Regions from separate parts of the Luteococcus japonicus genome, predicted to be linked through region 2. Evidence: riboswitches for the same ligand, from Rfam matches in the RefSeq annotation. Region 2 holds a riboswitch; each other region holds the start of a gene.

Region 1 (7,911 bases), 470 kb from region 2:
CCTCCTTCAGGGCCTTGGCGACGGGCAGTGCCTGGTCTGCGTAGACCTTGGCGCTTGAGCACAGGCAGGCGACGGGGGTACCGGCAGCCTTGAAGGCCGCGACGATCTCCTCGACGCTTCCGCCCTCCACCTCGGGGGTCGCGAGACCGGCGACGTGGAAGGCATTGGACGCGAAGCTCTCGCGGCCACCGAAGTCACGACGTGCGCCCAGGCAGGCCAGGAAGACCTTGGCCTCACCCGATGCCTTGACGGCATCGCGCAGGCCCTCGAAGACCTCGGAGTCACGGTGCCACTGAAGGCCCTTGTACTCGGGGGCTGCGGGGCGCGGCTTGGCGGTGGTCACGTCGGCTTCGCCGGCATTCGGGAACTCGGAGACGCCGGTGATCGGCTTCTTGCGGGTTGCCAGACGCTTGGCGCGCTCTGCGATGACGGGCTCCAGCTCGCGCACCGGCAGACCGTCGACGACGGCCTTGGCCATGCCACCGGCGGCGTCGATCTTGCCCAGCACGGCCCATGCGGCCTCGGCCAGCTTGCTGGTCAGGCTCTCGACATACCAGGAGCCACCGGCCGGGTCGTTGACGCGCACGATGTTCGACTCCTCGGCCAGGACCACCTGCGTGTTGCGGGCGATCCGTCGGCTGAAGTCGCCCGGGAGGCCCCAGACGGTGTCGAAGGGCAGCGTGGTGATTGCCTCGGCGCCACCGATACCGGCGGCGAAGGTGCTGATCGTTCCGCGCAGCATGTTGACGTAGGCGTCATCACGCGTGATCTCGCGCCACGAGGTGACCGCATGCTGGCGGGCACCGCGCTTGGTGGCGCTGACGCCGAAGGTCTCGCCGACCTTGTTCCAGGCGGTGCGTAGGGCGCGCAGCTTGGCGATGGTGGCGAACTGGTCGACGGTGGCGGTGACACGGAAGTCAATGGCATCGAAGGCTTGGTCGGCGGTGAGCCCCTGGGCCATCAGCGCACGCACGTACTCGACGCCCGTGGCCAGGGCGAAGCCCAGCTCATGCACGTCGCCCGCACCGGCGTTGTGCCAGATGGTGGCGTCGACCACGATCGCGCGGGAGTTGCGCATCCCGTCGAGGCGCTTGACCCACTGACCGAGCTTGCCCAGTTCGGGGGCGGTGCCGTTCAGGGCGGCGCAGCCGATCGGGTCAAGGCCGAGCACGACGCTCTTGTGGTTGGCCGGCTTGGGATCGGCCTCGACGACCTTCAGCAGCGCCTCTGCGGCTGCCTCCTGGTCGGTGCGGCTGGAGACCTCGACGGTGATCAGTTCCAGGAGGGCATCGGCCAGGACCTCGCCCAGCTGCTCGCCCTGCACGGCATCGGGATCGATGCGGAACCAGAGGCTGGTGGCACCACGCTCGAGGTCGGTCAGCACGGCCTGCTTGGTGAACGCTGCGTCGGGATCCTCGTGCAGTGCACGCACGTCCCAGGCGTCCGCTTCACCGTTGTGCACCGTGGTGCCACGGGTGAAGGGTGCGACGCCCGGCACGCCGAGTTCGGCGGGGGCATCCTCCAGCGTGTAGATCGGCGCAATCTCGATGCCGTCCACGGTGGTGGTGACCAGGCGGGAGACCGCCTGCTCCCCTGTGAGTTGCTTGTCTTCTGGGCGCCCGCGGTTGAGGACCTTGGCGGCAGCTGCACGCCACTGGTCCATCCCCGGCTTCGCGAAGTCGCTGGCGAGCTTCAGCTCAACAGCACCCTCGCGGGCGACCGGCTCGGTCGTTGTCATGGGACTCCTGCTCCGATGAGGTTGTCGTCGACGTTCGTCGTCGACCTGACGTAGTTGCTCCTCGACGCCATCCTGGTGTGGGCCGCATCCGGGAACACCCTGCAGGTCTGTTCCCGTCGCTCGACGCCACGCGCGAGTGCACCTGGCTGGTGCAACGCTGCTGGCAGGTCTTCGGACTCATGGGCACTTCGCCTCTCGGCGCCTTCCTCGACCACCGCTTCCCAGGCCCAGGCCCAGTGCTTCTCGTCCGGTGGGGCAGTAATGCTCCACGTGTGGCGTGCGATCCCTCGCATGCCGGACGGGTGATGTCGTTCCCATATACCGCTGCGGGACAGTTCCGGATTCACACCGGATTCCCTCTTGCGACGGCCCACTTCCGCGGGTCGAACCAGCGCTCACCAGCCTACCGGGCGCCTTCTCCGGGCGGGCAAGAGGGGTGCAACTTCCTGAGCTGTGGTCATACCGACGGGAGTGTGACAAATCTCCTAGTCACAGCCATGGAGTCCTGTCTCGAGGCGACCGGCTCGCGGTCCGCCCAACGGGATGGTCCGCTGGCGCGGGCCGACCGCGCCAGCTCGATTGGACGTACGGCCGCGCACTGTGTAATGTCCTCTCTCGCGCCTCGTTGGAGGAACCGGTGGTTCCCCCGCATGGCGCCGATCCAGAACCTCGGATCGGATTTGCAACAGAAGGTTCGATGAACTAATGTTGAACAAGTTGCCGCAAGGCAGCAAACAGTGAGGGAAGCCTCGAACAATGAGGTGTAGCTCACGGCTCGCAGGAAGTCGGATTTGAAAGTCCGAATGAAAGCGAGTAAGGTTGATCGAGTTGCCCCAAGCGGATGGTTGTTAGGCCTGAAGCGCGGATCGTGCCCGAATCTTGAGAACTCAACAGCGTGTCTAAAGTCAATGCCAAGTTTTACCCGTGGCCATTGCTTTCGGATCTCTTCTTTGTGGGGGGTTTGTGGTGGTGGTTATGGTTTCTTTGAGTATGATTATTGATTGGAATGCCAGTTTTGGTGTTTCTTTGTCAGTGGTTGGATTCATTGTTGATTGACGACGTTGCCATCCTTGTGGTGGTTGTCGATATTTTTCAACGGAGAGTTTGATCCTGGCTCAGGACGAACGCTGGCGGCGTGCTTAACACATGCAAGTCGAACGGTAAGGCCCTTCGGGGTACACGAGTGGCGAACGGGTGAGTAACACGTGAGTAACCTGCCCCAGTCTCTGGGATAACCGCCGGAAACGGCGGCTAATACTGGATATTCAGCGTCTGCCGCATGGTGGGTGTTGGAAAGCTCCGGCGGATTGGGATGGGCTCGCGGCCTATCAGCTTGTTGGTGAGGTAGTGGCTCACCAAGGCTTCGACGGGTAGCCGGCCTGAGAGGGCGACCGGCCACATTGGGACTGAGATACGGCCCAAACTCCTACGGGAGGCAGCAGTGGGGAATATTGCACAATGGGCGGAAGCCTGATGCAGCAACGCCGCGTGCGGGATGACGGCCTTCGGGTTGTAAACCGCTTTCAACGCAGACGAAGCGAAAGTGACGGTATGCGTAGAAGAAGCACCGGCCAACTACGTGCCAGCAGCCGCGGTGATACGTAGGGTGCGAGCGTTGTCCGGAATTATTGGGCGTAAAGAGCTTGTAGGCGGTTTGTTGCGTCAGAAGTGAAATCTCAGTGCTTAACACTGAGCGTGCTTCTGATACGGGCAGACTAGAGGAAGTTAGGGGAGAACGGAATTCCTGGTGGAGCGGTGGAATGCGCAGATATCAGGAGGAACACCGGTGGCGAAGGCGGTTCTCTGGGACTTTCCTGACGCTGAGAAGCGAAAGCGTGGGGAGCAAACAGGCTTAGATACCCTGGTAGTCCACGCCGTAAACGGTGGGTACTAGGTGTGGGTCACATTCCACGTGATCCGTGCCGCAGCTAACGCATTAAGTACCCCGCCTGGGGAGTACGGCCGCAAGGCTAAAACTCAAAGGAATTGACGGGGCCCCGCACAAGCGGCGGAGCATGCGGATTAATTCGATGCAACGCGAAGAACCTTACCTGGGTTTGACATATGCCGGAAACATTCAGAGATGGATGCCCCTTTTTGGTCGGTATACAGGTGGTGCATGGCTGTCGTCAGCTCGTGTCGTGAGATGTTGGGTTAAGTCCCGCAACGAGCGCAACCCTCGTCCAATGTTGCCAGCACGTAATGGTGGGGACTCATTGGAGACCGCCGGGGTCAACTCGGAGGAAGGTGGGGATGACGTCAAGTCATCATGCCCCTTATGTCCAGGGCTTCACGCATGCTACAATGGCCGGTACAAAGGGCTGCGAACCTGCAAGGGTGAGCGAATCCCAAAAAGCCGGTCTCAGTTCGGATTGGGGTCTGCAACTCGACCCCATGAAGTCGGAGTCGCTAGTAATCGCAGATCAGCAACGCTGCGGTGAATACGTTCCCGGGGCTTGTACACACCGCCCGTCAAGTCATGAAAGTCGGTAACACCCGAAGCCAGTGGCCCAACCGTGAGGAGGGAGCTGTCGAAGGTGGGACTGGTGATTAGGACTAAGTCGTAACAAGGTAGCCGTACCGGAAGGTGCGGCTGGATCACCTCCTTTCTAAGGAGCTTTGAACAGCTGCTTTTGTGGTTGTCATTCACCTGGTTCCGTGGCGTTCGTTCACGGCCAGTGTGGCTCTGGATTGTGGAACATTGACTGAGGCATCATCGGATGCTGGTTTTCGTGAGTACAGCCCCTGTTGTGGGGGAGTGGAAAGTGGGGATTGGTGGATGGTGGTGTGACACGCTGTTGGGTCCTGAAGGGTCGGTCATGTTGGTGACGCCTTCTTGTCGAGCCATGGATTGAGATCGGGTTTTGCCTGGTTGATGTTGTGGTGTCGCCCGTATTTTGAGAACTACACAGTGGACGCGAGCATCTTTGTAGAATTTTACAAGCTACTAAGTGCGATCGGTGGATGCCTAGGCACCAAGAGCCGATGAAGGACGTTGTAACCTGCGATAAGCCATGGGGAGCTGGTAAACGAGCTGTGATCCGTGGATTTCCGAATAGGGAAACCTTGAAATTACCGGAGTCATGTCCGGCAACCTCTACCTGAATGTATAGGGTAGTTGGAGGGAACGTGGGGAAGTGAAACATCTCAGTACCCACAGGAAGAGAAAACAACCGTGATTCCGTGAGTAGTGGCGAGCGAAAGCGGAAGAGGCCAAACCGTGTGTGTGTGATAGCTGACAGGCGTTGCACATGCGGTGTTGTGGGGCCACTCTGACAGTACTGTCATTCTGTCGACAAGTAAAAAATGATCAATGAAGGCGAACCAGTTGGGAAGCTGGACCAGAGCGGGTGATAGTCCCGTAGTCGTAAGTTGTTCACTTGTGAGTGTCACCCCAAGTAGTGCGGAACCCCTGAAATTCCGCATGAATCTGGCGGGACCACCCGCTAAGCCTAAATACTCCTTGGTGACCGATAGCGGACAAGTACCGTGAGGGAAAGGTGAAAAGTACCCCGGGAGGGGAGTGAAATAGTACCTGAAACCGATCGCATACAATCCGTCGGAGCCCTTTGGGGTGACGGCGTGCCTTTTGAAGAATGAGCCTGCGAGTTAGTGGTGTGTGGCGAGGTTAACCCGTGTGGGGAAGCCGTAGCGAAAGCGAGTCCGAACAGGGCGTTTGAGTCGCACGCTCTAGACCCGAAGCGTAGTGATCTATCCATGGCCAGGTTGAAGCGACGGTAAGACGTCGTGGAGGACCGAACCCACTTGGGTTGAAAACCGAGGGGATGAGCTGTGGATAGGGGTGAAAGGCCAATCAAACTACGTGATAGCTGGTTCTCCCCGAAATGCATTTAGGTGCAGCGTCGCGTGTTTCTTTCCGGAGGTAGAGCACTGGATGGTCTAGGGGGCCCACAAGCTTACCGAAATCAGCCAAACTCCGAATGCCGGAAAGTGAGAGCGCGGCAGTGAGACTGCGGGCGATAAGGTTCGTAGTCGAGAGGGAAACAGCCCAGATCATCAGCTAAGGTCCCTAAGCGATAACTAAGTGGAAAAGGATGTGGAGTTGCGCAGACAACCAGGAGGTTGGCTTGGAAGCAGCCATCCTTGAAAGAGTGCGTAATAGCTCACTGGTCAAGTGATTCCGCGCCGACAATTTAGCGGGGCTCAAGTTATCCACCGAAGCTATGGCATTCACATATTAACCTCCTTACGGCAGGTGTGTGGATGGGTAGGGGAGCGTCGTGTGCACGGTGAAGCGGCGGGGTGACCCAGCCGTGGAGAGCACACGAGTGAGAATGCAGGCATGAGTAGCGAATGACGGGTGAGAAACCCGTCCGCCGAATATCCAAGGGTTCCAGGGTCAAGCTAATCTGCCCTGGGTAAGTCGGGACCTAAGGCGAGGCCGACAGGCGTAGTCGATGGACAACCAGTTGATATTCTGGTACCGGCGAAACAACGTCCATGCTGAATCATTTGATGCTAAGCACGCGAGTGTGTCTGGATCCTTCGGGTGATGGTCACATGAGTCTGTGAACCAATGATGTAGTAGGCAAGCTGCGGAGGGACGCAAGAAGGTAGCTCATCCCGGGCGATGGTTGTCCCGGGTCAAGTGTGTAGGGCGAGACGTAGGCAAATCCGCGTTTCATCAAGCCTGAGACATGATGGGGAGACCAACTTTGGTTGGTTGAGTGAGTGATCCTATGTTGCCTAGAAAAGCTTCGTGAGCGAGTTGTGAGCCGCCCGTACCCTAAACCGACACAGGTGGATAGGTAGAGAATACCAAGGCGATCGAGAGAATCATGGTGAAGGAACTCGGCAAAATACCCCCGTAACTTCGGGATAAGGGGGACCTGACACGTCCAGGCACTTGCTGCTGACGGCGTTGAGGGTCGCAGAGACCAGGCCCAAGCGACTGTTTACTAAAAACACAGGTCCGTGCCAACTTGAAAGAGGACGTATACGGACTGACTCCTGCCCGGTGCTGGAAGGTTAAGGGGAACTGTTAGACGTAAGTCGAAGCGGTGAACTTAAGCCCCAGTAAACGGCGGTGGTAACTATAACCATCCTAAGGTAGCGAAATTCCTTGTCGGGTAAGTTCCGACCTGCACGAATGGAGTAACGACTTGGGCGCTGTCTCCACCATGAACTCGGCGAAATTGCATTACGAGTAAAGATGCTCGTTACGCGCAGTAGGACGGAAAGACCCCGGGACCTTTACTATAGTTTGGTATTGGTGTTCGGTACAGCTTGTGTAGGATAGGTGGGAGACTTTGAAGCGGCCACGCCAGTGGTTGTGGAGTCAACGTTGAAATACCACTCTGGCTGTTCTGGATATCTAACCTAGGACCATGATCTGGTTCAGGGACAGTGCCTGATGGGTAGTTTGACTGGGGCGGTCGCCTCCCAAAAGGTAACGGAGGCGCCCAAAGGTTCCCTCAGCCTGGTTGGCAATCAGGTTTTGAGTGTAAGTGCACAAGGGAGCTTGACTGTGAGACCGACAGGTCGAGCAGGGACGAAAGTCGGGACTAGTGATCTGACGGTGGCATGTGGACGCGCCGTCACTCAACGGATAAAAGGTACCCCGGGGATAACAGGCTGATCTTGCCCGAGCGCTCACAGCGACGGCATGGTTTGGCACCTCGATGTCGGCTCGTCGCATCCTGGGGCTGGAGTCGGTCCCAAGGGTTGGGCTGTTCGCCCATTAAAGCGGCACGCGAGCTGGGTTTAGAACGTCGTGAGACAGTTCGGTCCCTATCCACTGCGCGCGTAGGAATCTTGAGAAGAGCTGTCCTTAGTACGAGAGGACCGGGACGGACTAACCTCTGGTGTGCCAGTTGTTCTGCCAAGAGCACGGCTGGTTGGCTACGTTGGGAAGTGATAACCGCTGAAAGCATCTAAGCGGGAAGCACGCTTCAAGATGAGGGTTCCCACAGAATAATCTGGTAAGGCCCCCTGTAGACCACGGGGTGATAGGTCGGATGTGGAAGCACAGCAATGTGTGGAGCTGACCGATACTAATAGGCCGAGGGCTTGTATTTCTACAAAGGTGTTACGCGTCCACTGTGTGGTTCCCGAAATATGGTCGGGAATCGACTGATATTTCCATAGTGTTTCGGTGGTCATGTCAAAAGGGAAACACCCGGTCCCATTCCGAACCCGGAAGTTAAGCCTTT
Region 2 (7,911 bases):
CGAACTCCTCTCAGGACGGACTCAGCGCCTCCTTGGCCGCGTCTTGGCGGACTTCAGGGGTACCCCGGGCACCCGCCACGGAAATCAACCCGCGCCTGCGCGGCCGGCAGAGGTCCCCCGCGGGCGGGGCACGAGCCCGGAGGACTGTCGGTCGATTCTCGTGGCCGGCCGACCATGGCCCCGCCGGTCCGGTCCGTCAGCGGGGGTCTAGGGTGTCTGGTGCTGGCCAATGCCAGCGCGTCGCTGCCCAGCGAAGCCGGTGTGAACCCGGCGCTGTCCCGCAACGGTGATGCCCCACCCTTCTACCAGGGTTGGGGATGAGCCCGGTCGCCTGGCCTCGGCGCGCCTCACTGCCCTCGGCGACAGGGCGGACGGTTCGTCCCTTCGCCCCGCTCGCGAAGGACGAGAGATGCTGTCAACCGGCTGGATTCCAGCTGCGGGCGATGACCTTCCCGTTGCCGACCACGCCCCACTCCACGTCACGATGACCCCGGCCGTCCAGCACCGCCAACAGGACACGCAGGCTGTCGCCGTGCCCCACCAGGACCAATGCCGGAGCATCCGGATACTCGTCGGCCAGCCGGGCCAGCAGCAGCCTGCAGCGCAGGTGGACCTGCTCGATGGATTCCCCACCACCCCAGCAGACCTCGCTGATGTGCAGCCCCTCCGGGACGGGTTCGGCGGCGAGTTCGCTGGTCAGCCGGCCCTCCAGCTCTCCCAGCGCCTGTTCGCGCAGCGCCTCGGTGCGCCGCGGCGTCACGCACAGGGCCGCGGCAATGGGTTCGGCGGTCTGGACGGCGCGCAGTTGGTCGCTGGTCAGCACTGGCGTGCCGGCCGGAACGAGGGCGGCGACGCGTTCGGCGGCTTCCCGAGCCTGGGTTCGCCCCAGTTCGGTGAGGGGCACCCCGAGCGTCTGCCCCTGAAGGCGATGTTCGAGGTTCCAGGTGCTCTGGCCGTGCCGGACGAGGACGAGCTGCATGCATCAACCCTAGTGGGGGCGCTGTGATCTGGGCGCGAGCGGTGGGCCTGCTATTGGGAACCGTTGCGGACCGGGTGATCCCCGACCCGCAACGGCACCATCCGGTGGCCTGGTTCGGCACGTGGGCCGCGGCCCTCGAAGCGCACGACTACCGAGACTCCCGTGCCGCGGGCGTGGGGCACGTGACACTCAGTCTGGCTCCACTTGTCGCACTCGGGGTGGCCGCCGAAGCCGTGGGCCGCAGGCACCCAGCGGCCCAGGTGGCGCTGACCGCGCTTGCCACCTGGGCCGTCACCGGAGGTTCCTCGCTGGCCCGGGAGGGCGAGACGATGGCCACCTTCCTGGCGGACGGAGACCTGGCCGCGGCCCGAAACCGGCTGTCCTGGCTGTGCGGGCGCCAGGCCGACGAGCTCGACGAGCCGGAGTTGGCCCGCGCCGCGCTGGAATCCGTGGCGGAGAACACCGCCGATGCGGTGGTGGCTCCCCTCTTCTGGGGTGCGGTGTCCGGGGTTCCCGGCCTGCTGGTGCACCGCGGCATCAACACGCTGGATGCCATGGTGGGCCACCACAACGAGCGCTACGAGAACTTCGGGATGGTGGCGGCCCGGCTCGACGACGCCGCCTGCTGGCTGCCGGCCAGGATCACGGGGGCGCTCGCCTGCGGGCTGGCTGGCACACGGAGATCCGTTGCCTGGCAGACGATGCGCCGCGACGCCCATGACCATCCCAGCCCCAATGGCGGGTGGTGCGAGTCCGCCTTTGCCGGGGCGCTGGGCGTGCAGCTGGGTGGCCGCAATGTCTACCCCGGGGGCCGTGTGGAGCACCGCGGGCTACTGGGGGACGGCCCCCGCCCCGTCGCCGCGGACCTGCGGCGGGCCTCCGCCCTGGCACGCCGCGTGCAGGAGGCCGCGGCGCTGGCCGCGTCGGCCCTTGCGCTGGCCGCCGTCATGAGAACCGACCACGAGTCCGACGAGAGGAACGCCCGATGACGGGAATCCTGGTGACCGGCACCTCCTCCGATGCCGGCAAGTCCCTGGTGGTGACGGGCCTGTGCCGGGCCCTGCGCCGCCGCGGCATCGACGTGGCGCCCTTCAAGGCGCAGAACATGAGCAACAACTCCATGGTGGTGGCCGACGGTGAGATCGGCCGCGCCCAGTACCTGCAGGCCGTCGCCGCCCGGGTGGAGCCCACCACCGCCATGAACCCGGTGCTGATCAAGCCGGGGACCGACCGTCGGGCCCACGTCGTGCTGCGCGGCCAGCCCGACGGGACGCTGGAGGCCGGCCAGTACGCCACCGGGCGGGGGCATCTGGCGGCCGCCGCCTTCGAGTCCTTACGGGAGCTGGAGGCCGCCCACGAGCTCGTGGTCTGTGAGGGCGCCGGCTCCCCGGCCGAGGTCAACCTGCGTTCCGGCGACTACGTGAACATGGGACTGGCCCGCCAGTTCGGGATGCCGGTGGTCCTGGTGGGAGACATCGACCGTGGTGGGGTCCTGGCCAGCATCTACGGCACCTGGGCGCTGCTCGACGATGCGGACCGTGGCCTGCTGAAGGGCTATGTGATCAACAAGTTCCGCGGCGACCCCGAGGTGCTGGCCCCCGGCCTGACCCGGATCAGCGAACTGACCGGGCTGGCCAACTTCGGTGTCCTCAACTGGCTGGAGGGTGTCTGGCTGGATGGCGAGGATGCCCTGGCGATCGGCGCCTGGCACCGCGCCGGAACCACACCCCACCACGCCGAACGTGCGTTGGAGGTGGCCGTGGTGCGGCTGCCGCGGGTCAGCAATGCCACCGATGTCGATGCCCTGGCCGCCGAGCCGGGCGTGCACGTGACGGTGACCGCGGACCCGGCCGTCTGCGCCCGCGCGGACCTGCTGGTGCTGCCCGGCACGCGCGCCACCATCGACGACCTGGCCTGGTTGCGGGCCCGGGGGATCGACCGGGTGGTGGCCCAGCGGCATGCCGCCGGGCGCGCGACCCTGGGGATCTGCGGCGGCTACCAGATGCTCGGGAAGCTGATAGTCGACGAGGTGGAACAGGCCTCGACAGGCTCGGCCACCGGGAAGCCCGCCGCCGGCCGCAGCCCCACGACGCACGAGCCTGTCGAGGGGTTGGACCTGCTGCCGCTGCGCGTCGACTTCCACCCGGGCAAGGTGCTGGCCCGCCCCACCGGTAGCTGGCAGGGCCACCAGACCATCGGCTACGAGATCCACCACGGCCGCCCGACCACCCTCGCCGAACCCGACGAGCGCTTCCTGGACGGGATGCGGGTGGGCCCCACCTGGGGCACCCACTGGCACGGGGCGCTGGAGCACGACGAGTTCCGCCGCGCCTGGCTCACCCGCGTCGCCGACCAGGCGGGGCATCCGTGGCGTCCCACCGCAGACGCACCGGGATTCGGTGCCTTGCGGGAACGAATGATCGAGACATTGGCCGATGCCATCGAGGAGCAGCTGGACGTCGACGCCCTGCTGGCCCTCACCCACCCCACCCCAGAGGAGAACTGACATGCAGGGCACCCCACCGGTCAAGGACGAGAAGCTCACCACCCGCCAGCTGCGCCACCAACCGCGGCTGATCGTCAACACCGGCGACGGCAAGGGCAAGTCGACGGCCGCCTTCGGGATGGCGCTGCGCGGCTGGAACCAGGGCTGGAGCATCGGCGTGTACCAGTTCGTGAAGTCGCCGAACTGGCGCACCGGGGAGAAGGCCGCCTTCGCCGCGCTGAACGAGGTGCACGAGCAGACCGGTCAGGGCGGTCCGGTGGAGTGGCATGCGATGGGTGCCGGATGGACCTGGCTGCGCTCCACCAAGGAGGTGGACCACGTCGCGATGAGCAAGGAGGGCTGGGCGCGGATCAGCGAACAGCTCGCGAACGAGACGCATGATCTGTACGTGCTCGACGAGTTCAGCTATGTGCTGGCCAATGGCTGGCTCGACGTCGACGAGGTGCTCGAGACCCTGCGCAACCGGCCCGGCACCCAGCATGTCGTGATGACCGGTCGACGGATGCCGCAGCAGGTGCTCGACGCCGCCGACCTGGTCACCGAGATGACCAAGATCAAGCACCCCTTCGACACCGGCGCCAAGGGGCAGGCGGGCATCGAGTGGTGAGTCCCCGTTCCCGCTAGGCTGGTCGCAGCCCACGGCCCAGGAACCCGGTGAGATCCCGGGGCGGTTCCGCCACTGTGAAGCCCTACGAGGGCAAGCCAGACACTGGACGTCGGGTGAGTCCATGCCCACGTTCCGGAGCGAGAACTCCGGGGGAGGAGACGCGCCGATGCGCATCGCCCTGCTGTCCACGTCCGACACCGACCTGCTCTCGGCCCGCGCCAGCGGCTCCGACTACCTGTTGGGCAATCCGTCCCGCCCGATGCACCAGGAAATGGCCGACGAGGTCGCCGGGTGCGACCTGGTGGTGACCCGCATCCTGGGCGGCCCACAGGACCTGTGCGAGGGCTTCCGCCGCATCGCCGACACAAGGCCGATGGTGGTGCTGGGCGGCGAGCAGGAACCCAGCGCCCAGCTGATGGAGCTGTCCAGCGTGCCGATCGGTGTCGCCGCCCAGGCCCACCGCTACCTGGCCGAGGGTGGCCCCGCCAACCTGCGCCAGCTGCACGCCTTCCTGTCCGACACGGTGCTGCTCACCGGTGAGGGTTTCGAGCCACCGCACCCGGTCCCGGCCTGGGGTTGGGCGGCGAGGGAGCAGGAGCCCGGGGCGCAGGAGCTGCCCACGGTGGGCGTCCTCTACTACCGCGCCCACGAGGTCAGTGGCAATGCCGCCTTTGCGCACGACCTGGCCGACGCGATCGATGCGACGGGGCTCGCGGTGGGGCTGCCCATCTTCGCGGGCTCGCTGCGGCAGGCCCCCGACGAGCTCTACCAGGCGTTGGCGAGCCTGGATGCCCTGGTGGTCACGGTGCTCGCCGCTGGTGGTTCCTCCCCGGCCAGCGCCCAGGCGGGCGGCGATGACGAGGCGTGGGACGTCGCCCGGATGGCGGAACTCGACATCCCGATCATCCAGGGCCTGTGCCTGACCAGCAGCCGCACCGAGTGGCAGGACAATGACGAAGGCGTCACACCGCTGGACTCGGCCACCCAGATCGCGATCCCGGAATTCGACGGCCGCATCATCGCCGGCCCCTTCAGCTTCAAGGAGTTCGACGACGAGGGTCTGCCCCGTTATGTCGCGGACCCGGAGCGCTGCACCCGGTTGGCGCGGCTGGCCGTCAATCATGCCCGGCTGCGCCACACGCCCAACCGGGACAAGAAGCTGGCGCTGGTGCTGAGCGCCTACCCCACCAAGCACGCCCGGATCGGCAATGCGGTGGGCCTGGACACGCCCGTCTCGGCGATCCGCCTGCTGCGTCGGCTCCGCGAACAGGGCTATGACCTGGGTGGCGACAATGAGGTGACCCGGATCGTCGACGGCTCCGACGGCAGCCCCGAGGCCGAGACCCGCGCGGGTGATGCGCTGATCCACGCCCTGATCGCCGCCGGTGGTCAGGACGAGGAGTGGCTCACCAGCGCGCAGCTCACCGACGCGCACGTGCGGATCACGGCCGAGCAGTACCGCGAGTGGACCGCCGACCTGCCCGTCGAACTGCGCGACCGGATGCGGGAGGCCTGGGGCGAGGGACCGGGCAGCCTGTTCGTCAATGACGACGGGGAACTGGTGCTGGCCACCCTGCAGGCCGGCAATGTGGTGATCCTGATCCAGCCGCCGCGCGGCTTCGGCGAGAACCCCGTCGCGATCTACCACGACCCGGACATGGCCCCCAGCCACCACTACATCGGCGCCTATCGGTGGCTCGAGCACGGCTTCGGCGCGCACGCCGTGGTGCACCTGGGCAAGCACGGCTCGATGGAGTGGCTGCCGGGCAAGAATGCGGCGCTGAGCGCAGCCTGCGGACCCGACGCCGCGATCGGCTCGCTGCCGCTGGTCTACCCCTTCCTCGTCAACGATCCGGGCGAGGGGGCGCAGGCCAAGCGTCGGGCACATGCGGTGATCGTCGACCACCTGGTGCCGCCGATGGCGCGCGCCGAGAGCTATGGCGACATCGCCCGGCTGGAGCAGCTGCTCGACGAACACGCCAACATCGCGTCGATGGACCCGGCGAAGCTGCCGGCGGTGCGCGGTGAGATCTGGGCGCTGATGCGCGCCGCGGAGATGCACCGTGACCTGGGCCTGGAGGAAAGGCCGCAGGACGAGGAGTTCGACGACTTCCTGCTGCACGTCGACGGCTGGCTGTGTGAGATCAAGGACGCGCAGATCCGCGACGGCCTGCACACCCTGGGCGCTGCGCCCGCCGGTGAGGCGCGGGTCAACCTGGTGCTGGCGATCCTGCGCGCGCAGCAGGTCTGGGGCGGCGCGAGTGATGCCGTGCCGGGGCTCCGTCGCGCCCTCGGGCTCGGGGACGACGCCGACTCGGCGCGCACCGACGAGGTGGAGGCAGAGGCCCGCGCACTGGTGCAGGCGATGGAGGAGGCCGGTTGGGATCCCGAACGTGCCGATGACGTGGTCTCCCGGGTGCTCGGGGCCTCGACAGGCTCGGCCGACGGACATGAAATCCCACCACGATCCCCGAGCTTGTCGAGGGGCGAGGTGGCCCAGGTGCTGCGCTTCGCCGCAGAACAGGTGGTGCCGCGGCTGGATCGCACCACCGACGAGCTGACTGCCGTGCTGCACGCGCTGGAGGGTGGTTTCATCCCGTCGGGGCCGTCGGGATCCCCACTGCGCGGGCTGGTGAACGTGCTGCCGACCGGGCGCAACTTCTACACCGTCGACCCGCGCGCGGTGCCGTCGCGGCTTGCCTGGCAGACGGGTCAGGCGATGGCCGACTCCTTGCTGCAGCGCCACCTGGCCGAGACGGGCGCCTACCCCACGTCGGTGGGGCTGAGTGTGTGGGGCACCTCCGCGATGCGGACCAGCGGCGACGACATCGCCGAGGTGCTGGCCCTGATGGGCGTGCGCCCCGAATGGGACGAGGCCTCGCGTCGGGTCAGCCGGCTGGAGGTGGTGCCGCTGGCCGAACTGGGCCGTCCCCGCATCGACGTGACGGTGCGCATCTCGGGCTTCTTCCGCGACGCCTTCCCCCACGTCATCGCCATGCTGGACGACGCGGTGGCGATGGTGGCGGAACTGGACGAGCCCGACGACCAGAACTACGTGCGCGCCCACGCCCTGGCAGACCAGGCCGAACACGGCGACCAGCGGCGCGCCCGCACCCGCATCTTCGGCTCGAAGCCCGGCAGCTACGGGGCGGGAATCCTGCAGGTGGTGGAGAGCGGCAACTGGCGCAGTGACGACGACCTGGCGCAGGTCTACACGGCCTGGGGCGGCTTCGCCTACGGGCGCGGACTGGACGGCGTTCCCGCCAGCGACGACATGCGCACCAACTACCGGCGCATCCAGGTGGCCGCCAAGAATGTCGACTCCGCCGAGCACGACATCATCGACTCCGACGACTACTACCAGTACCACGGCGGCATGATCGCCACCGTGCGGGCACTGACCGGCGCGGAGCCCAAGGCCTATGTGGGTGACTCCACCAGCCCGGACCGGGTCCGCACCCGCAGCCTGAGCGAGGAGACCGCCCGCGTCTTCCGCGCCCGCGTCGTCAATCCCCGGTGGATCGCGGCGATGCAGCGCCACGGTTACAAGGGGGCCTTCGAGCTGGCCGCCACCGTCGACTACCTCTTCGGTTTCGACGCCACCGCCGGCGTCGTCGAGGACTGGATGTACGACCGGGTGGCGCGCGAGTACGTGCTGGACGAGACCACGCAGGAGTTCATGCGCACCAGCAATCCGTGGGCGCTACGCGGGATCGTGGAACGCCTGCACGAGGCCGCCGAGCGTGGCCTGTGGGAGCAGCCCGACGCCGACCTGATGCAGCAGTTGCAGCAGGTCTACCTGGAGGTCGAGGGAGACCT
Region 3 (7,911 bases), 1.3 Mb from region 2:
ACGCGCACTTGGACCCAGCCGACCCCGAGAACACCGGATGGGCCCCTCGGCTGGAGATGCGTCCGGTCACCAAGTACGAGCGCAAGGGGCTGGCCGCGGGCCGAACCATCCACGACCTCACCTACCGCACGGTGCGCGACGATGACTGAGACCACTCCCATGCCGGCCGAGCCCCTTCCCACGTCGGCCGAGGCCGTCGAGGCCACCCGCTGGCGTCTGGACATCGCCTATGACGGCACCGCCTTCTCCGGCTGGGCCACCCAGCCCGACCTGCGCACCGTCCAAGGCGAGCTGGAGCGCTGGACCGCCCAGGTGCTGCGCCTCCCCGAACCGGTCCAGCTGACCGTCGCCGGCCGCACCGACGCCGGCGTGCACGCCCGCGGACAGGTGGCGCACGTGGACCTGCCCGTCGCTGTCGACACGTCACGTCTGCAGCGACGCCTGGAACGGGTACTCGACGAGGACCTGCAGGTCCTGCGGGTCTCGCGAGCTCCCGAAGGTTTCGATGCCCGCTTCTCCGCCCTCTGGCGTCGCTATGTCTACCGGGTCTGGGACGAGCAGAGCACTCGCGATCCCCTGCTGCGCGGCCACATCACCCGGATCCGTGGCGTCCTGGACGTGGCGGCCACCAATCACGCCGCACGGATGCTGCTGGGCCTGCACGATTTCGCGCCCTTCTGCAAGCCACGCGACGGCGCCACCACCATCCGTACCCTGACCGGCCTGCATGCCGAGCGCACCGCCGACGGCATCGTGGAGTTCACCGTCACGGCCGATGCCTTCTGTCACTCCATGGTCCGCTCGCTGATGGGGGCGATGACCACGGTCGGGACCGGCCGCAAGGACCAGGCCTGGCTGGCGGAGGTGATGGGATCCCCCAAACGCCACAACGGTGTGCTGGTCATGCCAGCCAAGGGCCTGTGCCTGGAGGAGGTCCGCTACCCCGCCGACGACCGGCTCGCCGAGCGTGCCAACCTCTCCCGTGCGGTCCGCACCCTGCCCGAGACATCCGAGGAAGCCCGATGAGCCACTACTTCACCACGCCCGACGGACCTGAGAAGCGGCGCGAGATCCGGGCCACCATCTGGGGTCACGAGCACACCTTCATCACCGCCAACGGTGTCTTCTCGGGCAGCCGGCTGGACCCGGCGACGAAGATCATGCTCGACGAGGTGCAGCCGCCGGCCGACGGTGGCCGACTGCTGGACCTGGGCTGCGGCTACGGCCCCATCACGGTCGCCCTGTCAGTGGCCTGCCCTACCAGCACCATCGACGCCGTCGACGTCAACGAGCGCGCCCTGGCCCTGACCGCGGACAATGCCCGGTGCATCGGCGCCGCAGACCGGGTCCGTGCCATCACCCCGGAGCAGGCGGAGCCCACCGTGCGCTACGACGAGATCTGGTCCAACCCGCCCATCCGGATCGGCAAGCCCGCGCTGCACGAACTGCTGCTCACCTGGCTTCCTCGTCTGGCCGACGGCGGCCGTGCCGTGATGGTGGTCGGCAAGAACCTGGGAGCCGACTCCCTGGCCCGCTGGCTGACGGAGCAGGGCTACCGATGCGAACGACTGACCTCCAGCAAGGGTTTCCGGGTGCTGGAGGTTCGCCCCGGCGCGCCGGTGCAGTAGTCTGCCGCTGTCGTACCCAGGGAAAGCCGGTGCAAGTCCGGCACTGACCCGCAACCGTCACAGTCGGAGCTCCTGGTGCGGCGGACTCATCACCACCCGTCGTGGTCCGCGGGACGAGTCGTGGGCATCGAACCCGCGGCCGTGCGCGGCCCGCTCGAAAGGACTTCCGTGCCCACCACCTCCGCCAAGCTGCTTGCCTCCGCTGCCGCTGCCCTGGCCTTCTCGCTGGCCCCCGGCGCAGCCCTCGCCGCCGATGCCGCCCCCGCCCGGGTGATGCCCGCCGACGCCGTCTCCGACTGCTCCAGCCAGGGCAAGGTCTGGCTGGTCGTGCAGGACTCCAAGGGCAAGGCGCTGGTGGACAAGTGCGTCGAGACCGCCGCCACCGGCTCCGAGCTGCTGACCAAGGCCGACGTGAAGACCACGCTGGACCCGAAGACCAAGATGATCTGCACCATGGAGGGCGAGCCGGCTGCCTGCCCGACCAAGTTCGACGGCAACTACTGGCACTACTACACCGCCGCCAAGCCCGGCACCTGGGCCTTCAGCCAGAAGGGCGCCGACCAGGCCAAGCCCGTCGCCGGTGGCGCCGAGGGCTGGTGCTACGGCAAGGAGTGCACCCCGGCCAAGCCCGGCACCACCCCGGCCGCCACTGCCACCCCCTCGGCCGCCCCTGCCGCGGACGAGAAGAAGAGCAACAAGGGCACCATCACCACCGTCCTGGTCGCGGCGATCGTCGGCGGTCTGGTGGCCGCCTTCTACGTGGCCAAGCGCAAGAAGTCCTGAGCCACACCAGCCGCCTGGGCAGTTGCCCTGGTGACGTGTCGCCCTGCCGTCCTTGCAAGCACGGCAGGGCGACAGCTCGGCAGGCACTCCAACCGTGCCGATCACCCCTTGCTGTAGGTGACCTTCTTGAGCACCTCGGGCCAGCTACGGTCCAGCACCTGGCCTCCCCAGATCACTGAACCGGCCAGCAGCGCCATCCCGTACAGCGGCGCCACGCAGAGCAACAGCCAGCCCAGCCAGGGCCGCCCGCCCGCTGATCCCGGCCGAGATGTGCATCCACAGCGGCGTCCCGTCGTAGCTGATCTCCTGGGCCACCGCCAGCGATCCCATCAACAGCATGGAGAAGATCGGTGGGAACAGGATGCCGCGCCCGCTGGCCATGGAGTTCTCCGCAGAGCCGCCAATCAGGCTCGGGGCCAGCAGCAGCGTGCCGAGCGGCCAGCCCAGCGTGAGCACCGCACAGCCGACGGTGGTGGAGCCGCCGTGCAACTGCTGCGCGGCGCCGCGCAGCCTGAGCAGGGCCACGGACAGCCAGACCAAGGCGCCCAGCGCGTAGAGACCCGCCATCACCAGGCCGATGATCGTGGTCGCCTGGCCCTGCAACGAGCGCTTGAGCAGCGTCAGTTTGAGTCGGACGAGTGTCCCAACCATGCCAGCCCCTCCCCCGCATCGATCGTGCCGCCACCCACCAGCTCGATGAAGCGGTCCTGCAGTCGTCGCCCCTGGGTCACCTCGGAGGTCGGGCTGATCGCCAACACCCGCCCGGCGGCGACCACCGCGACGGCGTCGCACAGACTCTCCACCAGCTCCATCACATGGCTGGAAAGCACGACGGTGCCGCCACCGGCAACGAAGTCATGGAGGATCTTCCGGATGGCCTGCCCCGAGACCGGATCGACTGCCTCGTAGGGTTCGTCCAGTACCAGCAGCCGCGGGTTGTGCACCAGCGCGCAGCCAGACCGATCTTCTTGGTCATGCCCGCCGAATAGTCGCACACCAGCGTGTTGGCGTCAGCTGTGAGTCCGAGAGCATGCAGCAGGGCCTCAGCTCGCGGCTCGATCTGGTCGGGAGCGACGCCGCGCATGCCAGCGGCGAAACGCAACAGTTCCAGCCCGCTGGGCCAGTCGAAGAGTCGCAGCCCGTCGGGTAGCACGCCCATCATCGCCTTGGCCGCGACGGGGTCGCTCCAGACGTCATGGCCCCAGAACTCAACCTGTCCGGCATCGGGCCGCAGCAACCCGGTGGCCATGCCCAGGCTGGTGGTCTTGCCGGCACCGTTGGGTCCCACCAACCCGAACAGGCAGCCGGACGGCACGACAAGACTGAGATTGTCCAGGGCCGCCTTCGGCCCGAACCGCTTGAGCAGATTGCGGATCACCAGGGCGGGGGCGCCGTCGTCGCCTCGTGCTTGACTCATTTGCCCACTACATCGCGCCACCGGCCCAGAACCACTGCCCACAAGGACAATTGGCCGTGGATAGCGCTGGCGGCGAACAAGGATGGCCTCGGCGGGAACAAAGTGCCTAGGATCGGTGTTGTCCCAAGGAAAGCCCCTTCAACAGGGGCTCCAGGCCTTGCCGCCTGGCGAAGACGGAAAGAGGATTTACATGGCTGTTTACACCCTGCCCGATCTTGACTACGACTACAGCGCCCTCGCGCCGCACATCGCGCCCGAGATCATGGAGCTGCACCACTCCAAGCACCACGCCACCTACGTGACCGGCGCCAACACCGCGCTGGAGAAGATGGAGGAGGCCCGCGCCAAGGGTGACTTCGCCAACATCAACAAGCTGGAGAAGGATCTGGCCTTCCACCTGGGCGGCCACGTCAACCACTCCGTCTTCTGGAAGAACATGTCCCCCGAGGGCGGCGGCCGCCCCGAGGGTGAGCTGTCCAGCGCGCTGGACGAGTTCTTCGGCTCCTTCGACGCCTTCCAGGCCCAGTTCAACGAGAATGCCAAGGCCATCCAGGGCTCCGGCTGGTCCGTGCTGGCCTGGGACACCCTCGGCAAGCGCCTCAACGTGCTGCAGCTCTTCGACCAGCAGGGCAATGTCCCGCTGGGCCAGACCCCGCTGCTGCAGCTGGACATGTGGGAGCACGCCTACTACCTGCAGTACAAGAACGTGAAGGCCGACTACGTCAGCGCCTGGTGGAATGTCATCAACTGGGCCGACGTGACCGAGCGTTTCACCAAGGCCCAGCAGGCCTGATCCGCAGTCAGCACGCCGCATGTGGCCGTCACCGTTCGCCGGTGGCGGCCACTGCTCTTGTGGCCGGTTCTGACCCAACCTCCAGAGCAGCTGAGAACCTGAGCCACAATTATGATTTTTCTCAGCTTTCAAGGCATCATGGACCTCAGGCCCACGGAGGAGAAGCGTGAAGAAGAAGACCATCGGGATCATTGCCGCCACAACCACCCTGGCAGCCGTTGCCGGAACAGTCGGGTGGCAGGTCGCGGACAAGGAAGTCCTGCTGGCCATCGACGGCACAAACCAGACCGTCCACACCTTCGGCAGCACTGTGAATGATGCCCTGGCCAAGAAGGGCATCATGGTGGGTGAACACGACACGGTCGTCCCCTCCCCCAACAGTGCCATCACAGATGGCACCGTGGTGAACATCGCCTATGGCCGTCCGCTGACCATCACGCTCGACGGCAAGAAGACCACTGTCTGGACCACCGCATCCACGGTGGACGCTGCCCTGTCCCAGCTGGGCATCACCGAGGCGGGAACCCGCCTCTCGGTGAGCCGCTCGGCCGCCGTCGGCCGCGAGGGCCTCGCCCTGACGGCCACCACACCCAAGACCATCTCCATCTCCGAGCCGGGCAAGCCTGCCGTCGCGCTGGAGACCACGGCCAACACAGTGGGGGACCTCCTCAAGGAACGTCGGATCACCCTCGGCAAGGGCGTCACCGTCACTCCCGATGCCAAGACCGCTCTCACCGATGAGCTCAAGGTCGTCGTCACCCGCACTGTCACCAAGACGCGCACCAGCACCGAAGCAATCAAGCACGAGACCACCACCGTCGATTCCGAAGAGTTGGCGGCCGGCTCCCGCAAGGTCAGCGTCAAGGGCGTCGACGGTGAGCGCACCAAGACCCTGCAGGTGACGGTCGTGAACGGCAAGGAGACCGCCACGAAGGTCGTCTCCGAGAAGATCACCAAGCAGCCGGTCACCGAAAAGGTCCTGGTGGGCACCAAGAAGGCCGAGGCACCCAAGCCGACCAGCACCGAGAGCACCAAGCCCTCGCCGAGCCAGTCCAAGCGCTCCGCGGCCCCGACGCCGAAGACTACTTCGACGCCCAAGGCCACCGAGGCGAAGTCCTCCTCCAGTGGCGCCGGGCTCAACCTGGCTCGCGCGGACATGTGGGACCGGATCGCCCAGTGTGAGTCCACCGGCAACTGGTCCATCAACACCGGCAATGGCTACTACGGCGGTCTGCAGTTCGACCGCGGGACCTGGCTGGCCAATGGTGGCGGCGCCTACGCGCCCACCGCCAACCTCGCCAGCCGCGCCGAGCAGATCACCATCGCCAACAAGGTATACGCACAGCGTGGCCTGCAGCCGTGGGGCTGCGCACACGCCGCCTGACTCCTCCTGATCCTCGGTCCCCCGGGCTCGTCGGGGGGCCCGAGATTCACAGCAGCTCGTCGAAGTCCCGGTAGAGCCACGGTGCCACCGGAGTTCCGGCGAGCTGCTTCCATGTCTGCACCGCAACGACGGGTGACAGGGACAGCGAGACCAGGGCGCGGGTCCAGCGGTTCATCTGTCGCACGGGGGTGACGGGCACGAACTGGACCTCTCCGGCCCTGTTCTCGGCGCGGGAGGCACACACGTCGCGGGTCCGGCCGTCGAGGGTGACCTGCAGCCAGCTGTGCCCCGCCTGCCACCACGGGTTGTTGCCCAATCCGCGCACCCGGGCGGCATGCACGACGCGCGCGTCGATACCGAGCCGGCGCAGCACCAGCATCAGGGCCCCGTTGTACTGGGCAGCCCATCCGCGGCCATTCCTCAGGGCGGTCTCCGACCCCTCCCACAGGTGCCACAGGCTGGTGTGGTCGAAGGCCTCGTGCACCTGGCGGGTGGCCTCGTCCACCAACTCCCAGCCGCGCAGGCCGGTGGCGCGGCAGGAGGCCGCAATCTCGTCGACTTCGCGCCCGGAGCCTTCCCGGGCCGGCCCCGGTGCTGTCAGTACTGCGGGGGCGAAGAAGGCCGCCATGACGGCAGCGCGTGCCAGTGCCCTGTTCATCGGTGCCCTCCCAGGCTCTCGTGGAGTGCCAGCATCTGGGTGACGCTGGCCTGCCAGGTGTACTGCTCGGCGCGCAGGCGAGCCGCCCGGCGCAGGTCTGGGGACAGCCGCGCGGCCAGCCGTTCGACGGCGTCGGCGATCCCGACGGCGTCCGGCGGCCCGTACTCGCCGCAGCTGGCGTCCACGAGTTCGTGGGCCCCACCGCGGTTGGAGGTGACCACCGGGGTGCCACAAGCCAGCGCTTCCAGCACGGCCAGCCCGAAGGTCTCCGAGGGGCACACGGACAGCGAGACGTCGCTCGCCGCGAAGCGCTGGGCCACCTCGTCACGTCCCTCGACGAATCCGTGGAAGACGACGGGTGTGTCGCCTGCCTGGTGGCGCATCTTCTCCAGGTCCGGCCCGACGCCGTACATGTTGAGCTGGATGGGGACGCCACGCCGGTGCAGCTCCACGGCGGCCGCGACGCCCAGCTCGGGATTCTTCTCGTGGGACATCCGCCCCACGTAGCAGAGCTTCACCAGTCCGTCGTCTCGGGGTTCACCGGCGCCGGTGTGGAAGGTCTCGAGGTCCACCCCGAGGGGAACCTTCCACAGGTTGGCCCCCAGGTCTGCGAACTCCTCTCGGGCATAGTCGCTGGTGACGACGACGGCGTCGAACTCCTTGACCAGGCGGCGATTCAGGGCGCCGACGGCCGTCTCGACCCCGAACTGTGCCCGCAACCATCCTGCCAGCATGTCGTCGAGGCGCTCATGGCTGAACAGCACCGAACCGACGCCGTGATGCCGGGCCCACCGGGCCGCCGGCGACAGGGTCCACTTGTCACTGACCTCGATGGTGGTGGGATTGAACCTCTCGAGCACTTTCAGCGCCCGCCACGGGGCGGCGATCATCCGGTAGTCGCGCGAGACCCGGGGGGCCCGGACCTGCACCACGATGCCGTTCTCCGTCTCGGTGGTGCTGTCCCGCTCCCCCGGGATGACCAGGATCCGTTCGTGACCGGCGGCAACATAGCCCTTGCCCAGCTGGTCGATCGCGACGCGCATCCCACCCGAGACCGGACCGACGAAATTGGCCAGTTGGGCGATGCGCAGTGTCATGCCCCCGAGCCTACCGGGGACGGCTTCGAATACGACGAAGGGCGCCCCACCAGTGGTGGGGCGCCCTTCGCCAAGGGTCGAGCGGAGGCTCAGGCCTCTTCGGTCTTCGCCTCGACGGCATTGGTGAAGCCAGCGGCCTCGGCGGCCTCGG
Region 4 (7,911 bases), 450 kb from region 2:
TCTGCCAGGAAGCGCTGGCGGTGCTGGGCGAAGTCCGCGTCGGGTGTGTCTCGCGCGACGACGGCATAGAAGCGGGCCGTCACGCCGTCCTTCGGGCGCAGCAGGCGGCCCAGGCGCTGTGCCTCCTCCTGCCGGGAACCGAAGGCGCCGGAGACCTGGATCGCCACCTGTGCGGTCGGCAGGTCGATGGAGAAGTTGGCCACCTTGCTCACGACGATCAGGTCGACCTCCCCGGACCGGAATCGGTCGCAGATCTCGCCGCGCCGCTTGTTCGTCGTGGAACCCGTGATCAGCTCCGCGTCCAGTTCCCGGGCAATCTCCTCCAGCTGGTCCACGTACTGCCCGATCACCAGCGTCGGCTGGCCCCGGTGTCGCGAGACGAGGTCCAGCACGGTCCGGGTCTTGCTCTCGCTGGTGGCGGCCAGCCGGTAGCGCACGTCGGGTTCCGCGGTGGCGACGGCCATGCGCTCGGAATCGTCCAGCGTGACCCGCACCTCCACGCAGTCGGCGGGCGCGATCCAGCCCTGCGCCTCGATGTCCTTCCATGGTGCGTCGTAACGCTTGGGCCCGATCAGGCTGAAGACGTCTCCCTCCCTCCCGTCCTCGCGGACGAGGGTGGCGGTCAGCCCGAGCCTGCGTCGGGCCTGCAGGTGGGCCGTCATCCGAAAGACCGGCGCGGGCAACAGGTGCACCTCGTCGTAGATCACCAGGCCCCAGTCGCGGGCGTCGAAGAGCTCGAGGTGGGGATGCACCCCGCCACGCTTGGTCGTGATCACCTGATAGGTGGCGATCGTCACCGGCCGGATCTCCTTGCGGCTGCCGGAGTACTCGCCGATTTCGTCGGGGGTCAGCGTGGTGCGGCGCAGCAGCTCGTCGCGCCACTGCCGCGCACTGACGGTGTTGGTCACCAAGATCAGGGTGGTGGCCTGCGCGAGGGCCATCGCATCGGCTCCGACGATGGTCTTGCCCGCACCGCAGGGGAGCACGACCACCCCGGAGCCGCCGTTCCAGAAGCTCTCGGCCGCCTGCCGCTGGTAGGGGCGCAGTTCCCACCCGTCCTCGACGAGGTCGATGGCGTGCTTCTCTCCGTCGACGTAGCCGGCCAGGTCCTCGGCCGGCCAGCCCAGCTTGAGCAGCACCTGCTTCAGGTTCCCGCGCTCCGACGGGTGCACGATGACGCTCTCGTCGTCGATCCGGGCCCCGACCAGGCCCTTGACCTTAGCCGAGCGCAGCACCTCCACCAGCACAGCATTGTCCGTGCTGATCATCACCAGGCCGTGGGTGGGGTGCTTCTCCAGTCGCAGCCGCCCGTAGCGGCCCATCGTCTCCGTGATGTCCACCAGAAGGGAGCTCGCGACGGGGTAGCGGGAGAAACGCATCAGGACGTCGACGACCTGCTCCGCGTCGTGTCCGGCGGCGCGCGCATTCCACAGGCCAAGGGGCGTGAGCCGATAGGTGTGCACATGCTCCGGGGCGCGCTCCAGCTCCGCGAAGGGGGCGATCTCGACGCGGCACGCATCCGCGTCGGGGTGGTCCACCTCCAGCAGCAGGGTGCGGTCGGACTGGACGATCAGGGGGCCGGGGTTGTTCATCGCCTGCCAGTATCCCCCACTTCCCAAACCGGGGAAGACCCTGCCGGCCGGTACTCCCATGATGTTGGAAAACCCCTTGTGGGGGCGGGGAATCTGGTGAGAATCCAGGACTGACGCGCAGCGGTGAGGATGACGCAAAGGCACTGTGCCACTGGCGAGAGCGGGGAAGGCGCCCGAGCGGAGGAGTCCGAGTCCGAAAACCTGCCAACGCGAGGTACGGCAAGGACCCGAAGGAGCTGTTGGGCAAGGATGGATGGTTCACGACGGTGGTGGCCCCCGCCACCCAGCACGGCGCAGTTGATCACCGAGGTTTCGGAGTAGGTCACGGCACAGGCCGGGCCCGCTGCTTTGTGTGCAGTGGGCCCGGTGCCCTATCCTTGGCTTGTTGCCTGGCGAGGGAACCGGAGTATTCCGGGGCCGTGATCGACGTGGTGCTGAGCGAGAGCTCGTCTCCTCCCTCGTGGGCGTTTACGTGATCTGGACGTCCCAGAGACGAAGGTTGAGGAAGACCGCAATGGCCACCAATGAGCTGAAGATTTTCGCCGAGAAGCGCACCGAGTTCGGCAAGGGCGCTGCCCGTCGCATCCGTCGCGCTGACAAGGTGCCCGCCGTGCTGTACGGCCACGGCATGGAGCCCGAGCATCTGACGCTGCCCGGCCACGACATCCTGCTGGCCCTGCGCACCGCCAACGTGCTGCTGAGCCTGGACATCGCTGGCGAGAAGGAGCAGCTGTGCCTGCCCAAGCAGGTCCAGCGCGACCCGATCAAGGGCTTCATCGAGCACGTCGACCTGCTGCTGGTCAAGCGCGGCGAGAAGATCACCGTCGAGGTGCCCATCGTCCTGACCGGCGAGGCCGCCTCCGAGACCACCGTCAACCAGGACCTCACCGCACTGGCCCTCGAGGTTTCCGCCATGAACATCCCCACCGAGATCGAGGTCTCCATCGAGGGCCTGGAGGCCGGTGCGCAGATCAGCGTGGCCGACATCACCCTGCCCGAGGGCGCCACCTTCCACGGTGAGGCCGCCGAGACCCTGATCGTCGGCATCAATGCCGCCGAAGAGCTCGACGAGGGCGCCACCGAGGGCGACGAGACCGCGGGTGCCGAGGTTGCCGCCGCTGAGGGCGAGTCCGAGGGCGAGTGACCAGCTGGCTCGTGGTGGGGCTGGGAAATCCCGGCCCCACCTACTCCAACACCCGGCACAATGTCGGGTTCATGGTCGTCGACGAACTGGCCCGCCGTGCGCGGGCCAGTTGGTCGGCTCCTCGGCTGATGCGCGCCGAGGTCGTCGAGACACGGATCAGCTCCGCCGGGGTGGGCGCTCCGGGGCTGGATGCCCACAAGGTCGTGCTGGTCAAGCCGCGCACCTTCATGAACGAGTCCGGACAGGCCGTCGGCAAGCTCGCGGGATTCCACAAGGTGGCTCCCTCGAATGTCATCGCCATCCACGACGAACTTGATCTTGACTTCGGCCAGCTCCGGCTCAAGATCGGTGGTGGCGACAACGGTCACAACGGGCTGAAGAGCCTGCGCAAGCACCTGTCCACCGGGGACTTCCACCGGGTGCGTTTCGGCATCGGGCGTCCCCCGGGACGGCAGGCGGCCGCCGACTATGTGCTGGCCCCCATCCCCTCCAGCCTCAAGCTTGATCTTGAGATCGAGGTCGGCCGGGCCGCTGATGCCGTGGAGAAGCTGGTCCTGGACGGCCTCGAGGCCGCTCAGAACCGTTACAACTCCTGAGCCCGGACCGTCGGTCAGGCGGCGACGAGGCGGGCAATGACCCGCGGCGGGGGAGTGCGCAGACTGCCCAGCGTGGGCAGCACGGTGCAGGCCGTCGTCGCGACCCAGATCACCACGCCCACCCAGACCATGGTCTGCGCAGGGGCCGCTCCCAGGCTCTCGTCGAGTGCCAGTTCCGCGACCGCTGCCGGGCCATCATCAGCAGGGCGGACAGACCACCCGCCACCGAGATCGCCAGAGGGGCACCGAGCAGGAGCAGCAGGCCGGGCAGGTCATTGCCGGCGAGCTCCCGCCCTCCTCCATGGCCTCCAGCGTCGCCTGGAAGGACTGGCCCAGACACATCATCGAGAACAGCAGAGACATCGTGACCATCACGGGGGCCACCGTGCGTTCGAGACGGTCCATCTTGCCCAGCACCGTGTTGCGCGCCAGGTGCCATGTTCCGCTGCGGCCGGGCACCAGCTTGGTCCAGCCGCGCGTCAGTAGCCCCGTCGTGACCGGAGAGTCCTTGGCCATGAAGGTTGCCAACAGGGGATCAGGAAGAAGGTGGCCTGCATGACGCTCTGCAGGGCGAACTTCTCAGCGTCCATCGTGCGCACCGTGGGGGGTGGCCCAGAAGATCAGTCCCACCAGGGCAGCGATGACCAGGCACCAGATGACGCGTCCCACCATTCCCTTGCGCCTGCCCCTCTCTGCGGTGGACTGGCGCCGGCCAGACGCATGAACGCGACGCGGTCGCACCGGCGGGCCACCACCGGGTCGTGGGTGACCATCAGCACGCAATGGCCCGGGTCGCGGGCGACGCGCTGCTGTTCACCACCGGACAGGGTGATGGGCAGCTTGCTGGCTAGATCAGCGATGCCCATGGACTCCATCCGGTCCATGATCAGCTCTCGGTCCGGGCGCTTTCGGTCCAGCCGCCACGGCAGGGCGATGGTCTCGTAGGCGGACAGGGTGGCACCAGGTTGTACTGCTGGAAGACGAAGCCACTGACAAGCGGCGGTGCGATGTTGGGCGTGACGGCCATGGTCTTCTCCTCGTGCAGGGGTTGACCACGGCGCTACGCAGGCGGCTGGCGGGTCACATCCCGCCTGCGTCACCCATTGCGTCGGCCCTACCCGTGACCGCAGTCATGGGTGGGGCCGGAGGGGGAGCTGAGCGGGCAGGCTCACATCCAGTTCGCGGGGCCGGAGGAGCCGGCCCGGTACTCGTCCATCGGGACCTTGTTGTCCTGCCAGGCCTGCAGCACGGGGCTGATGATCCGCCAGCACTGCTCGGCAATGTCGCCTCGCACGCTGAGCAGCGGGTCACCGTCAAGGATGCCCTCCAGAATTTCGCCATAGGGCCGCACCGCGCTGCTGCCGAGTTCGGTGAACAGCACCGAGTCCTCAAGATCAAGGACGTCACCCTCGGCATTGGTGGTGATGCCCACGGCAATGTTCTCCGGCTTCATGCCGATGCTGATCACATTCGGGGCGGGCGTGTTCTTGAAGCCCTCCGGCAGGTGACCGACGGGCTTGAGGATCACGGTGATGCCATTGCGGGCATCACCCAGCGCCTTGCCGGAACGCAGGGTGATCGGGACATCGGCCCAACGGGAGGTCTTGACCCGCACCTTCAGTTCGGCGAGCGTCTCGGTCTTGTTCTCGGGGGTGACGCCCTCCTCATCGACGTAGTTGGGCACGTCACGCTGCCCGATCCGGCCAGCCGTGTAGCGGGCGCGCCGGGAATCGGCCACCGGATCGCCGCTCCACAGCTCGGTGGCGCGCAGCACATGCGCCATCAGGTCACGCAATTCCAGCTCGTCGACGCGGGCGGGCTCCTCCATCGCGAACATCGCCAGCACCAGCAGCAGGTGGCTCTGGATCATGTCCTTCATGGCGCCGGCCTTGTCGTAGTAGCCGGCCCGGCCCTCCAGGGCGAGGGTCTCGTCGGTCACGATCACCACGTGGTCGATGTTCTGCGCATTCCAGATGGGTTCGAACAGGCGGTTCGCGAAGCGCAGGCCCAGCAGGTTCAGGACGGTCGACTTGCCCAGGAAGTGGTCGACGCGGAAGATCTGCCGCTCCGGGACGATCCGGGTCAGCAGCTGGTTGAGCTCGTGGGCGGTCTCGGCGTCGGCGCCGAAGGGCTTCTCCAGGCCAAGGCGCAGCGTGGGCGGCACCTCCATCGTCGCCAGTGCCTCGCAGGCTCTCATGGTGATGGCTGGCGGCAGCGCGAAGTAGAGCACCGGATCACTGGGGCAGGAGTCCAGCAGGGCCCTCAGCTCGTCCGGATTGGTGACGTCGATCTTGATGTAGCGGGTGGTGGCCAGGATCTGGTCGATCCTGCCCTGGGGGCAGCCGCTCTCGGACAGCGCGGACTGCACCACCTCCTTCCACTTCTCGTCGCCCATCTCATCGAAGGCGGCGCCGACCAGGGTCAGGTCTGGCCGGGAATGCTGCTTCAGCAGGGTCCCGAGGCCGGGAAGCAGGAGGCGGTGGGTCAGGTCGCCCGAGGCGCCGAGAATGACAAGGCTTGCTGGATTGCTCACCCTCGAAACTGTAGGTCAGCCCGTCGGGCCCTGTCAGCGCACGCCCGATTCTCGCGCTGAGGGCCGAATCGGGCAGCGGCTTGGGTGGGCGGCTAGATTTGTCCGGTGACTCTGACCGGCCTGACCGACCTGCTTGCCTCCGATCCCGTCGTGGCACGGGCCATCGAACAGTCGACGGCCACGACCACTCTGGACCTGACCGCGCCTACTGCTGCGCGGGCTGCGCTGACCGCCACCCTCTCGCGTGGGCTCGGCCGGCCCGTCCTGCTGGTCACCTCCACCTACCGCGAGGCGGAGCAGCTGGTCGCGGAGCTGGGCAGCTGGACGGGCGCCGACGAGGTGGCCTACTACCCGGCCTGGGAGACCCTGCCGCACGAACGGCTCAGCCCCCGTTCCGACACCGTCGGCCGGCGTCTGGCGGTGCTGCGTCGGCTGGCCGGCAATGATCCGGCCGGTGTGCCGCGGATCGTGGTCGCTCCCGTGCGCTCTGTGCTCCAGCCGCAGGTCAAGGGCCTGGCCGAGCTCACCCCGGTGCGGATCGCAGTGGGGGAGGAGGTTGACATTGCGGAGCTGTCCGCCGCCTTGGTGGGCGCCGCATACCACCGAGTTGATCTTGTGGAGCGCCGCGGCGAGTTCGCGGTGCGTGGTGGCATCGTGGACATCTTCCCGCCGACCGAGGAACACCCGGTGCGGGTGGACTTCTTCGGTGACCAGGTGGAGGAGATCCGCCACTTCACCGTCGCGGACCAGCGCTCCATGCCCAGCACCCGCGATGAGGTGATCGCCTCCCCTTGCCGGGAACTGCTGCTCGACGAGACCGTGCGTTCCCGGGCGCGTGCCCTGGTTCCGGACCACCCGGAGCTGGTGGAGATGCTGGACAAGATTGCCGAGGGACATGCCGTCGAGGGCATGGAGGCGCTGACCCCGGCCCTGGTGGACGGACTGGAGCTGCTGTTGGACGTCCTGCCGACGGACACGGTGGTGCTGGTGAGTGATCCGGAGCTGGTGCGCACCCGCGCGCATGACCTGGTGCAGACCAGCCAGGAATTCCTGCACGCCTCCTGGGCGGCCGCGGCGGCGGGCGGCAAGGCGCCGATTGATCTTGGTGCGACGGCCTACTGGAGTCTGGCGGACGTGCGTGCCCATGCCTTGGAACGTGGCCAGTCCTGGTGGAGCCTGTCGAGCTTCAGCGCCGCCCCTGTCGACCAGGGGCCGGTCTTCGCCGACGACGGCCAGCGGGTTGATCTTGCCGGGCTGACGGTGACGGGTGTGGACAGTCGCAACCTGTCCTGGAAGGCCGCCGAGAATTGGAAGGGCGACACGGAGGGGGCAGTTGCCGAGATCGGGCAGGCCGTGGCATCGGGTGAGGCCGTCGTGCTCAGCGTCGAGGGCAAGGGGCTGGCCAGCCGGATGGCGGAGGTCCTGACGGACCACGAGATCGGCTCACACGTCGCCGATGCCCTCGTCGAGGCGCCCGAGAAGGGCACCGTGACGATCATCCCCACCAGCCAGCGGCACGGATTCCGGGTGCCCGGACTGGGCCTGAGCCTGTTCACGACGGGGGATCTGGCCGGCAACAAGCCCGCCGACAAGTCCGAACGCCGGATGCCGAGCCGTCGCAAGAACCAGATCAGTCCCTTGGAGCTCAAGGCGGGTGATCCCGTGGTGCACGAACAGCACGGCGTGGGGCGGTATGTGGAGATGATGCAGCGCACCGTTGCCGGCTCCACTCGCGAGTACCTCGTGATCGAGTATGCGGCCAGCAAGAAGGGTCAACCGGGTGACCGGCTCTTCGTCCCGATGGACCAGCTCGACCAGGTCACCCGATACGTCGGTGGTGAGTCTCCGACCCTGGACAAGATGGGTGGCGCGGACTGGAACAAGCGCAAGTCCCGTGCCCGCAAGGCCGTCAAGCAGATTGCCGCGGAGCTGATCAAGCTCTACGCGGCGCGTCAGGCAACCCGTGGACACGCCTTCGGCCCAGACACCGCCTGGCAGCGCGAGCTGGAGGACGCCTTCAACTACGTCGAGACCCCGGACCAGCTG

What was found. Region 2 has a riboswitch for cobalamin ahead of cobN (cobaltochelatase subunit CobN). Riboswitches for the same ligand answer to the same signal wherever they lie in the genome.
Region 1: another riboswitch for cobalamin. It lies ahead of mutA (methylmalonyl-CoA mutase small subunit); the one in region 2 lies ahead of cobN (cobaltochelatase subunit CobN).
Region 3: another riboswitch for cobalamin. It lies ahead of EDD41_RS05095 (hypothetical protein); the one in region 2 lies ahead of cobN (cobaltochelatase subunit CobN).
Region 4: another riboswitch for cobalamin. It lies ahead of EDD41_RS13145 (50S ribosomal protein L25/general stress protein Ctc); the one in region 2 lies ahead of cobN (cobaltochelatase subunit CobN).

The regions. Positions count from the first base shown of each region.
Region 1 covers NZ_RKHG01000001.1:2,799,250-2,807,160, forward strand. Annotated here, with positions in the region: gene mutA (methylmalonyl-CoA mutase small subunit) at 1-1,738, opposite strand, end outside; cobalamin riboswitch at 1,884-2,144, opposite strand; gene EDD41_RS17895 (hypothetical protein) at 2,663-2,794, shown strand; rRNA gene EDD41_RS13270 (16S ribosomal RNA) at 2,831-4,347, shown strand; rRNA gene EDD41_RS13275 (23S ribosomal RNA) at 4,676-7,776, shown strand; rRNA gene rrf (5S ribosomal RNA) at 7,850-7,911, shown strand, end outside.
Region 2 covers NZ_RKHG01000001.1:2,325,291-2,333,201, reverse strand. Annotated here, with positions in the region: gene EDD41_RS11095 (histidine phosphatase family protein) at 416-979, opposite strand; gene EDD41_RS11090 (cobalamin biosynthesis protein) at 1,021-1,968, shown strand; gene EDD41_RS11085 (cobyric acid synthase) at 1,965-3,485, shown strand; gene cobO (cob(I)yrinic acid a,c-diamide adenosyltransferase) at 3,487-4,092, shown strand; cobalamin riboswitch at 4,081-4,217, shown strand; gene cobN (cobaltochelatase subunit CobN) at 4,214-7,911, shown strand, end outside; gene EDD41_RS11070 (VWA domain-containing protein) at 7,888-7,911, opposite strand, start outside.
Region 3 covers NZ_RKHG01000001.1:1,040,925-1,048,835, forward strand. Annotated here, with positions in the region: gene trmB (tRNA (guanosine(46)-N7)-methyltransferase TrmB) at 1-149, shown strand, start outside; gene truA (tRNA pseudouridine(38-40) synthase TruA) at 160-1,026, shown strand; gene EDD41_RS05090 (class I SAM-dependent methyltransferase) at 1,023-1,628, shown strand; adenosylcobalamin-variant (AdoCbl-variant) riboswitch at 1,632-1,710, shown strand; gene EDD41_RS05095 (hypothetical protein) at 1,797-2,411, shown strand; gene EDD41_RS05100 (hypothetical protein) at 2,556-3,062, opposite strand; partial or broken gene EDD41_RS05105 (ABC transporter ATP-binding protein) at 3,032-3,828, opposite strand; gene EDD41_RS05110 (superoxide dismutase) at 4,019-4,621, shown strand; gene EDD41_RS17765 (resuscitation-promoting factor) at 4,788-6,005, shown strand; gene EDD41_RS05120 (transglutaminase domain-containing protein) at 6,052-6,663, opposite strand; gene EDD41_RS05125 (glycosyltransferase) at 6,660-7,760, opposite strand; gene rplQ (50S ribosomal protein L17, sunset domain variant) at 7,850-7,911, opposite strand, start outside.
Region 4 covers NZ_RKHG01000001.1:2,773,429-2,781,339, forward strand. Annotated here, with positions in the region: gene EDD41_RS13140 (DNA repair helicase XPB) at 1-1,592, opposite strand, end outside; cobalamin riboswitch at 1,641-1,815, shown strand; gene EDD41_RS13145 (50S ribosomal protein L25/general stress protein Ctc) at 2,107-2,736, shown strand; gene pth (aminoacyl-tRNA hydrolase) at 2,733-3,332, shown strand; gene EDD41_RS13155 (hypothetical protein) at 3,531-3,848, opposite strand; gene EDD41_RS16625 (P-loop NTPase family protein) at 3,953-4,207, opposite strand; gene EDD41_RS13160 (glucose-6-phosphate dehydrogenase) at 4,501-5,865, opposite strand; gene mfd (transcription-repair coupling factor) at 5,971-7,911, shown strand, end outside.